Regions from separate parts of the Pelorhabdus rhamnosifermentans genome, predicted to be linked through region 4. Evidence: a T-box and tRNA genes for the amino acid it is inferred to sense, from the RefSeq annotation. Region 4 holds a T-box; the other regions hold tRNA genes.
What was found. A T-box is a leader RNA that pairs with one kind of tRNA and senses whether it is charged. The one in region 4 lies ahead of Ga0466249_RS04160 (valine--tRNA ligase), so its partner is inferred to be a tRNA-Val.
Positions count from the first base shown of each region.

Region 1: it encodes a tRNA-Val, which carries the amino acid that the T-box ahead of Ga0466249_RS04160 (valine--tRNA ligase) is inferred to sense. The anticodon was not compared.
Region 2: it encodes a tRNA-Val, which carries the amino acid that the T-box ahead of Ga0466249_RS04160 (valine--tRNA ligase) is inferred to sense. The anticodon was not compared.
Region 3: it encodes a tRNA-Val, which carries the amino acid that the T-box ahead of Ga0466249_RS04160 (valine--tRNA ligase) is inferred to sense. The anticodon was not compared.

Region 1 covers NZ_JAHGVE010000005.1:198,484-200,679, reverse strand. The annotation lists gene Ga0466249_RS08360 (response regulator) at 58-450, opposite strand; gene Ga0466249_RS08355 (helix-turn-helix domain-containing protein) at 618-989, shown strand; tRNA gene Ga0466249_RS08350 (tRNA-Glu) at 1,092-1,166, shown strand; tRNA gene Ga0466249_RS08345 (tRNA-Val) at 1,185-1,260, shown strand; tRNA gene Ga0466249_RS08340 (tRNA-Asp) at 1,275-1,351, shown strand; tRNA gene Ga0466249_RS08335 (tRNA-Phe) at 1,355-1,430, shown strand; tRNA gene Ga0466249_RS08330 (tRNA-Gly) at 1,565-1,638, shown strand; gene Ga0466249_RS08325 (HD domain-containing phosphohydrolase) at 1,714-2,196, shown strand, end outside.
Region 2 covers NZ_JAHGVE010000006.1:101,915-104,110, reverse strand. The annotation lists gene Ga0466249_RS09035 (UxaA family hydrolase) at 1-2, shown strand, start outside; tRNA gene Ga0466249_RS09030 (tRNA-Cys) at 321-395, shown strand; RNA gene rnpB (RNase P RNA component class B) at 482-811, shown strand; tRNA gene Ga0466249_RS09020 (tRNA-Arg) at 838-914, shown strand; tRNA gene Ga0466249_RS09015 (tRNA-Val) at 929-1,004, shown strand; tRNA gene Ga0466249_RS09010 (tRNA-Gly) at 1,082-1,156, shown strand; gene Ga0466249_RS09005 (TIGR02677 family protein) at 1,645-2,196, shown strand, end outside.
Region 3 covers NZ_JAHGVE010000026.1:3,356-5,551, reverse strand. The annotation lists gene Ga0466249_RS21295 (potassium channel family protein) at 1-448, opposite strand, end outside; gene Ga0466249_RS21290 (lactate utilization protein) at 598-1,242, shown strand; tRNA gene Ga0466249_RS21285 (tRNA-Val) at 1,296-1,371, opposite strand; tRNA gene Ga0466249_RS21280 (tRNA-Glu) at 1,377-1,451, opposite strand; tRNA gene Ga0466249_RS21275 (tRNA-Asn) at 1,459-1,534, opposite strand; gene Ga0466249_RS21270 (aminopeptidase) at 1,804-2,196, shown strand, end outside.
Region 4 covers NZ_JAHGVE010000002.1:200,414-202,609, reverse strand. The annotation lists gene Ga0466249_RS04160 (valine--tRNA ligase) at 1-941, opposite strand, end outside; T-box leader at 1,020-1,243, opposite strand; gene gltA (NADPH-dependent glutamate synthase) at 1,315-2,196, opposite strand, start outside.

The sequences.
Region 1 (2,196 bases), on a different contig from region 4:
TGAATTAATATTCGTAAAACTATATTTTTATATTATTCTGCTTCTTTTTTAATTATTTCAACGAACAGTGTTTTGTCTTATATTAACTAACGATTTCTTTATTTGCATGAGCAAACGGGAAAAATTTAAGGGGTTTATATAATCGATGGAATTCCAAGCGAGTTGTTTTTCGTTACTTGTTATGTCAGTTTTAGTGGTGAGAAAAATAATTGGAATGGCAGCTAACGAAGGCTGCTTCTTGAACCAACGCCAGGTTTTACAATCATCAATGTCCGGTATCGTTACATCTAATAGAATAAGATCTGGTAAAGTTTTAAGTGCGGAAATCAATGCTGTTTCACCATTTGTAGTCCAATTTACTTCGTACTTTCTTTCTGAAAATAAAGTAATAAGAGCGCGGGTTTTAGAAGAATTGTCTACAATGAGAATAAGCGGGTTTCTATTTTTCATGGGAATAAGTCTCCTTTCAAAATTTTATAGTTTAAAAAACAGTATTAGTGTCATATAGACACTAATACTGTTTTTAGTTAAGAAATTCCTGCTCGGCAGGGTCTTATAGACACAATAATTGCACTGCTTTTATTGGCGCGATATCTTAAAGACAGGAGGTGTGGCTTATGGAAACTTTAGGAGCTAAAATTAAACATTTACGAAATAAACTAACGCAAGAAGAATTGGCCGCCATCCTTCAGGTTGATCGTTCGACCTTAGCATCATGGGAAGTGAATCGCCGTGAACCTGACATTGCAACATTATGTCGCATAGCAAATTTTTTTAAGGTAAGTATTGATTGGCTTGTTGGTTATAGTCAGGATATTTCTTCGCATTCAAGATACATTCATGAAACTGTAAACGATTATGGTATTAAAATAGATGAAGCTTGGCAGACTGTAATGATTTTGGCCCAACACTACGGGCTTAAACCGGATGATGTACGTCAACTAATCGAAATAAATTCGAAGATAGCCCGGTCATTGAATGGGAAATAGTTTGGTTATCATAATAAGTTACCACATTGGTAAAAATAACTATTGCCAAACGTTATAAATTTGTGTATACTATCCAAGTGACATGAACTTGGTTTAATAAATGGCGCGTTGGTCAAGCGGTTAAGACACCGCCCTTTCACGGCGGCTTCATGGGTTCGAATCCCATACGCGTCACCAATATTTCCGACTTTTCATGGGCGATTAGCTCAGCTGGGAGAGCGCCTGCCTTACAAGCAGGATGTCGGCGGTTCGATCCCGTCATCGCCCACCATATTTCAAAATTTTGGCCCGGTAGTTTAGTTGGTTAGAATGCCGCCCTGTCACGGCGGAGGTCGTCGGTTCAAGTCCGATCCGGGTCGCCATTTGCCGCGATAGCTCAGTCGGTAGAGCAGAGGACTGAAAATCCTCGTGTCGACAGTTCGATTCTGTCTTGCGGCACCAGCTTTTAAAACAATGAAACAGTCTTCTATGTAAGGCTGTTTTCTTTCTATTAAAAAGAGCATAGAGAAATATTATGGTAGTTGCCTTTCAGATTGTTTTCGAGTATAATAATATGCGTGATGAGCAAAGAGCATGCGGGCGTAGCTTAGTGGTAAAGTTCCAGCTTCCCAAGCTGGCTAGGCGGGTTCGATTCCCGTCGCCCGCTCCAAAATTGTCGCAGAACTGCTTACTTATTTGTAAGCAGTTTTTATTATTTTCCAATGATTTTACTAGGGGGAGACAGATGTATTTTAATATAAACCCAATTAATTTGCTGCGGGCCCTATCACTGGCTCTAGAACTTGCTTCGGGTGGATTATCTCGTCATCATTGGCGCACTGCGATTATTGCTGATCGGATTGCTGAGGAGATCAACCTCGTTGACAAAGAACGGCAACAGCTAATTTATGCAGCACTGCTTCACGATATTGGCGCAGCATCTAGTTGGTCGGAAAAACATCAGATTCGTAATTACGCTAACCCGTTGCTGCATAAACATGCTGAAGTTGGTTATGAACTGCTGAAGGATTCAGCGCAATTAGGTTATTTAGCTGATACCATTCGTCATCATCATGATTTGTGGGACGGGTCAAGTCCGGCAAGTTTCGTTGGTCAGGAGATCCCGCTGTTGAGCCGCATTATTAGTTTGGCTGATCGTGTGGAAGTGTTACTGAGAGATGATCAGTTTATTTTTGATCAACGGCCAGTCATTTTAGCAACGATTCGC
Region 2 (2,196 bases), on a different contig from region 4:
AAATCGCCATATTATGCGTGCTCATTGGTGGCAAGGATAGAATAAAAAGAAGGTTTCCAATTGTAGAATATAGAGGATCCAGTAATTTAAGGAAAATTAAGGGTGGTTGTAAAAATGCCAACTGAAATAAAGCATTGGTAGAGAGGAAGATGGCATGTCTGTCAGTATGTTGACAATGATCGAATTGGCTGGTATAATTTTAATTCCGAAATGCGTGAGGCGAACCATGTTGGTTTGAATCGGATTCCGGAACCGAATAATAACAACTGATAATTAGTTGACATAAGTTAAGTAATCTGATACAATAGGAAATCCAGAATGGCGATATGGCCAAGTGGTAAGGCTAAGGTTCGCAAGACCTTAATTCCCTAGTTCGAATCTGGGTGTCGCCTCCAATGTTTGCCTGAAATGAAATGTTATCTTAGCTATGTCCATACAAAGAGACGGCATTTTGGGCTCCGGTAAAAATCCAGTCAGCTTTAGAAACGGAAAATTGCGGTACTGCGTTAGGCAGTATTGAGGAAAGTCCAGACTGCCACGACCTGTGATGGCCGTAATGTTCGTGCCCATCGCAAGATGGGGCAGAGCTTAGCTCTGACGACGATGAAATCGACTCACGTAGTTGAAAGTAATCATAAAGTGCACAGAGAGTGAGTAGGTTGGTGACAACCTAGTGAAAAGCGGTAAACTCCACGAGGCAGAAACCCAAATTTCGGTAGGGGAGCTTCCTGTAGGGAATACGAACCAAAAGGAAGAACGCTGTATTAGCGTTAGATAGATAATTTTCTAAAACAGAAACTGGCTTATGGTTTCTAAAGAAGGCTGTTTTGATATAGAGACTCCGTAGCTCAGCTGGATAGAGCGTTTGACTTCGAATCAAAGGGTCGCAGGTTCGAATCCTGCCGGGGCCACCAACTTTCTTATAAACGGGCGATTAGCTCAGCTGGGAGAGCGCCTGCCTTACAAGCAGGATGTCGGCGGTTCGATCCCGTCATCGCCCACCAAAATTTCTAGATAACGTGTCCTGTCACGGCGAAGATCGTTGATCCAAATCTGATCAGGTTCGTCATAATATAGTCATGCGGAAGTAGCTCAGTGGTAGAGCATCGCCTTGCCAAGGCGAGGGTCGCGAGTTCGAATCTCGTTTTCCGCTCCATAAAATTAACGGCAAACCAAATCGTAAAGAGGCTGTCTCGAAATAGGTTTTTTAACACCTGTTTGAGGCAGCTTTTTTTGTATGGTTCGTCCTCCTTTTCCCTGAATTCCCTCTCCCGCCTGATGATCGCAGTTGCATGGGCGATTAGGGCATTAATCACAAGGTTATCCACAACTATAGGTACGAAACATTGGGTTATAAACAGGCTTATCCACATTATCCACAATGCCAAGTAAAACAGCATTGTGGATATGTGGATAAAAATACAGCGCTGCATACTGGATTAGCCTTGGGAAAAGAGTGCATCCGTAGAGTGGACAGTCAATGGGATTTTTCAATTTATGATTCTTGAAAGAGGAATTTAGGCGAAAAATCGGGAAATAAGTCAAGATTGACTGTTTTATTTGATTATAAGGAATTTTATTTGTCTATGCTGATTGTAAAATAGCTGCTGAAATTAAGGATGATACAGAACAAGGAGAACTTTGATGGATGATAAATGTTTAAAAGCCATTCCAGAAACAACTTATTTATCAGCTGGAAATGTGCGGCGCTACCGGGGAATTTTGCACTATTTTTATGTTCAGCATGAAAAAATGCGTCAATACCTCTTCCCTGAAGATGTTTATCAGTATTTGAGACAGGATGAAGTTTTTGCCGATTATACGGAAGATGAGTTGCAGCAGGATTTGAAGCAGCTTGTGGAATGGAAAAATCTTATTCCACGTCAGGAAACAGGCCGCGTGATGACAATAGAAGATTTTAAACGAAAAAAATTCCGTTATCAGTGTACGCCTTATACAGTGGAAATTGAGCGCATGGTTGAGCATCTTTATGAAATAGGTAATTCTTTTGGCGGATCACTGGAAACGACGATGTTCGACAGATTGTTTCAGTCCCTGTCACGATTTCAGGAGGAGGCTAAAACCGGACAGGGATCAGAACTGAATCAGGCCTGGGAAGATGTGTATTCGTATTTTAAAAAGATCGTACAAAGTGCTTCTGATTATTTAGCCCATTTGAAAAGTGAGAAAGTAGAA
Region 3 (2,196 bases), on a different contig from region 4:
ATTGTTCATAGTTTGTGGCATTAATATCAATCACAACAAAAGATTCCTCTTCTAGCTCCAACTGCTCGATCGTACTACTTCCTACCTTGCCAGACCCACAAACAATAATATGATTTTTTAAACTAGCGATTTTCCGATTCATACCCTTCCTCCCAAACAAATCTTTTAATTGGCCTTCAATAGACATAGTAATAACAAGTGAAAATGTGTAATAAGCCATACCAACGCCTGTCATAATAAGGCCAATGTCAAATATACGCCCCCATACTGTCTTTGGCACAACATCACCATAACCAACAGTCGAAACGGTAGCGGCCGTCAAATAAACTGCGTCAATGAACGACATATTTTCAATTCCCATAAAACCTAACACACCAATGATTTGAATGGATACAAATAAAATAATAGCGATCTTTAGGCGTGTCAGACTAGGCTGCTCCCATGTCACATGCAATTCCCCCTTGCCTATTGATTAAAAATCATTGATCCGCCGCTTTTGTTTTCTTGTTAAAGAGGAAAATACTTTTCTGCAACGAAAATCAATAAAGAAGAGTTTATTTTTTTATTATACAACAACTAGGGAGGGTTAACAAAATAATGAATGACGAAAATCGTCAGTGGCACACAAATACAATCGGTAAAAAAGTTGTCGATGCTTTACAAAAAAATCGATTTTCCGCAGCCTATTTTCCAACTGCAGCAGAAGCGGCGCAGGAAATTCTGAAATTAATCACCCCTACTGATACCGTAGGGTTTGGTGGTTCTGCAACAGTAAAAGAAATTGGTCTCTTAGACGAATTAACCAAACGCGGCAACACACTATTTAACCATGGCCAAAGTGGTCTTACACCAGAAGAATCATTAGATATACGACGTAAAGAACTCACGGCGGATGTCTTTCTAACAAGCACCAATGCCCTAACACTCGATGGACAGCTTGTGAATGTCGATGGCTCAGGAAATCGCGTGGCAGCCATGATTTTTGGACCAAAAAAAGTCATTGTTGTCGTCGGAATTAATAAGGTTGTCAGCGATACGCATGAAGCTTATAAGCGTATTCAATACGAAGCCGCTCCCATCAATAATAAGCGTCTCAATAGGCCCAATCCTTGCACAACAAGCGGCATCTGCATGGACTGCCAAGGCCCTTCGCGTATCTGTAATGTCACGACGATTATAAAAAAGGCTTTACCACAGACACCGACTTTCATCTTCGTCATTGGCGAAAATCTCGGTTTCTAAACAGGAATAACCAATAAAAAACAAACTACCCAAATGAGTAGTTTGTTTTTTATTGGTGGGCGATGACGGGATCGAACCGCCGACATCCTGCTTGTAAGGCAGGCGCTCTCCCAGCTGAGCTAATCGCCCATGAATGGTGACGCGTATGGGATTCGAACCCATGAAGCCGCCGTGAAAGGGCGGTGTCTTAACCGCTTGACCAACGCGCCATTTAATTGGCTCCTCGAGTAGGACTCGAACCTACGACCGATCGGTTAACAGCCGATTGCTCTACCAACTGAGCTATCGAGGAACAACATATAATATTATATCACACCGTTTATTATATTGCAAGTCTTTTTTATGGTTTTTGTTTAAACACCTTTTAGTATCCTTTACGAAAATTTTTCCATTTTCGTCAGCTAGACACGACCACTGGAATTGGCTTGCCTTGATATAATACCAAGTTTTTTCTCATTTGTAAATAGAAAAAACAGGAACTTCTCATTTTATGTTAAACTTAATTGAAAAGACCTTTCTTGGCAATACTTTTAAGGTCAACAATCACTAGGAGGAATTACAATGGATGAACGCATAAAAATGCTCGCCAAAAATCTTATTCACTATTCCACAGCACTTCAAAAGGGTGAAAAAATATTAATTGAAGTCTTTGACGACGCCATTCCTTTGGCACAGGCTCTTGTTGCCGAGGCTTATGAAGTAGGCGGACTACCCTTGGTCTCCGTCTATAACAATCGACTGCAACGAGAAATACTGCTAAAAGCCTCACCTGAGCAGATGAAGTTAAATGCCAAATTTGAAGTACAGCGCATGCAGGAAATGCAGGCCTACCTTGGCATCCGAGCCAGTTATAATGTCAGTGAACTTGCTGATGTTCCTGCGAAGCAGCTACAAAATTACCAACAACTCTGGTCTAAACCGGTTCATTCGGATATTCGCGTTCCCAACACGAAA
Region 4 (2,196 bases):
TATTTCCCCGTTTCTTTAGCCATCGTGCCATCGGAATTAATGACAATATACTCGGGCAAACGATGACGAAGCCCCATGTCAAAGTCATTGGGGTCATGAGCCGGCGTAATTTTTACAGCGCCTGTCCCAAAGGAAGGATCAACATATTCATCAGCAATCACTGGAATGTGTCGGTGAACTATCGGCAATACTAAATTTTTACCAATTAAATGCTGATAGCGTTTGTCGTCTGGATGAACAGCGACAGCACTATCGCCAAGCAGCGTCTCAGGACGCGTCGTAGCAATTGTCAAGCCAGGTGTTCCATCTTCACAGTCATAACGAACATAAAATAAATGACCGGCCTGATCTTCATGCTCGACTTCAATATCACTTAATGCTGTATTACAGCGCGGACACCAATTGGTAATACGATGTCCCTGATAAATAAGGCCTTTCTCATAAAGAGTGACAAAGACCTCTCGGACAGCCTTTGAACAACCTTCATCCATCGTAAATCGTTCGCGTTCCCAATCGCAAGAAGCCCCCATACTATGCAATTGATTAATAATGTTACTGCCAAACTTTTCTTTCCATTCCCATACGCGATCAATAAAAGCGTCACGCCCTAAATCGTAGCGACTTTTACCTTCTTCCTTGGTAAGTACTTCTTCCACCTTGATTTGCGTGGCAATACCCGCGTGATCCGTGCCAGGCATCCACAAAGTATTGTAACCTTGCATACGCCGAAACCGAATAAGGATATCCTGCAAGGTATTGTCTAAAGCATGGCCCATATGAAGTTTCCCTGTTACATTGGGCGGTGGAATAACCATACTAAAGGGCTGTTTATCAGGTTCTACTTCAGCATGAAAAAAGTGATTGTCTTGCCAATATTTATACCATTTTTTTTCAAATGCTGCGGGATCATATACCGTCGATAGTGCTTCTTTCTCACTCAATTTATGTTCCTCCTCCAATAAAATAAGAAAAACTGCTGATTACTTTCTTATAATAAAAACAACAAACCCTTTCATCCTAAAAAGGACGAAAGGGTCTTCTTTCGTGGTACCACCTTAATTTTCAGCGGTCTTCGCTGAACACTTCGCTTGTTATAACGGAACAAAACCGGTCGCACCTACTTTTTTCAACACGACAACTCCTGGATGACTTTCAGTACCATCAAAGTTGAGAGATCTTTCAGCCTTAAGAATCTCTTTTCTGTGCACTTAAATGAACTTACTCTTCCAATCACTGCAGTTACTTTATCTAGTTATTAGTTTCATTAACATATTACTCACTTTGTCATGCCTTGTCAAGCTCAGGCACTCTGTCTTACTGACGTTTTTCCTGTAGATACTTGTCTATGGCCACAGCAGCTTTCTTTCCTGCTCCCATGGCCAATATAACAGTTGCTGCGCCTGTCACAATATCACCACCAGCAAAAATACCCAGTCGTGAAGTCTGGCCTGTCTCTTCATCAGCGATAATATTACCGCGTTTATTCGTATCTAATCCCTTTGTTGTCGATTGTATCAACGGATTCGGCCCTTGACCAATCGCCATAATCACTACATCTACATCAAGAGTAAACTCCGATCCGGCTATTTCTACAGGACGACGCCTACCACTCGCATCAGGCTCGCCAAGCTCCATCTTCATGCACCTAAGCCCCGTAACCCAGCTGTCCTTTCCAACAACCTCAAGCGGATTCGTTAGCAGTCTAAACTGCACGCCTTCCTCTTTAGCATGATGTACTTCTTCTAAACGAGCCGGCATTTCTGTTTCGGATCGCCGATAGACAATATAAGATTCTTCCGCTCCCAGACGAAGTGCCGTTCGAGCAGCATCCATCGCCACATTGCCACCGCCAACAACAGCAACCTTATGGCCCACTTTAATGGGTGTCGCTGCTTTCGGAAATTGATAGGCCTTCATTAAATTACAACGCGTTAAAAACTCATTGGCCGAATATACACCATTTAGATTTTCACCCGGAATTTGTAAAAAGTGCGGTAAACCAGCGCCTGTCCCAATAAAGACAGCCTCAAAACCTTCCTCATCAAGTAACTCATCAATCGTATAGGTCCGGCCAATAATGGCATTCACTTCAATAACTACACCCAATTTTTTTAGATTGCTAATTTCCTGCTGCACAATGGCTTTGGGCAACCGAAATTCTGGGATGCCATACATGAGAACTCCACCTGGCGCATG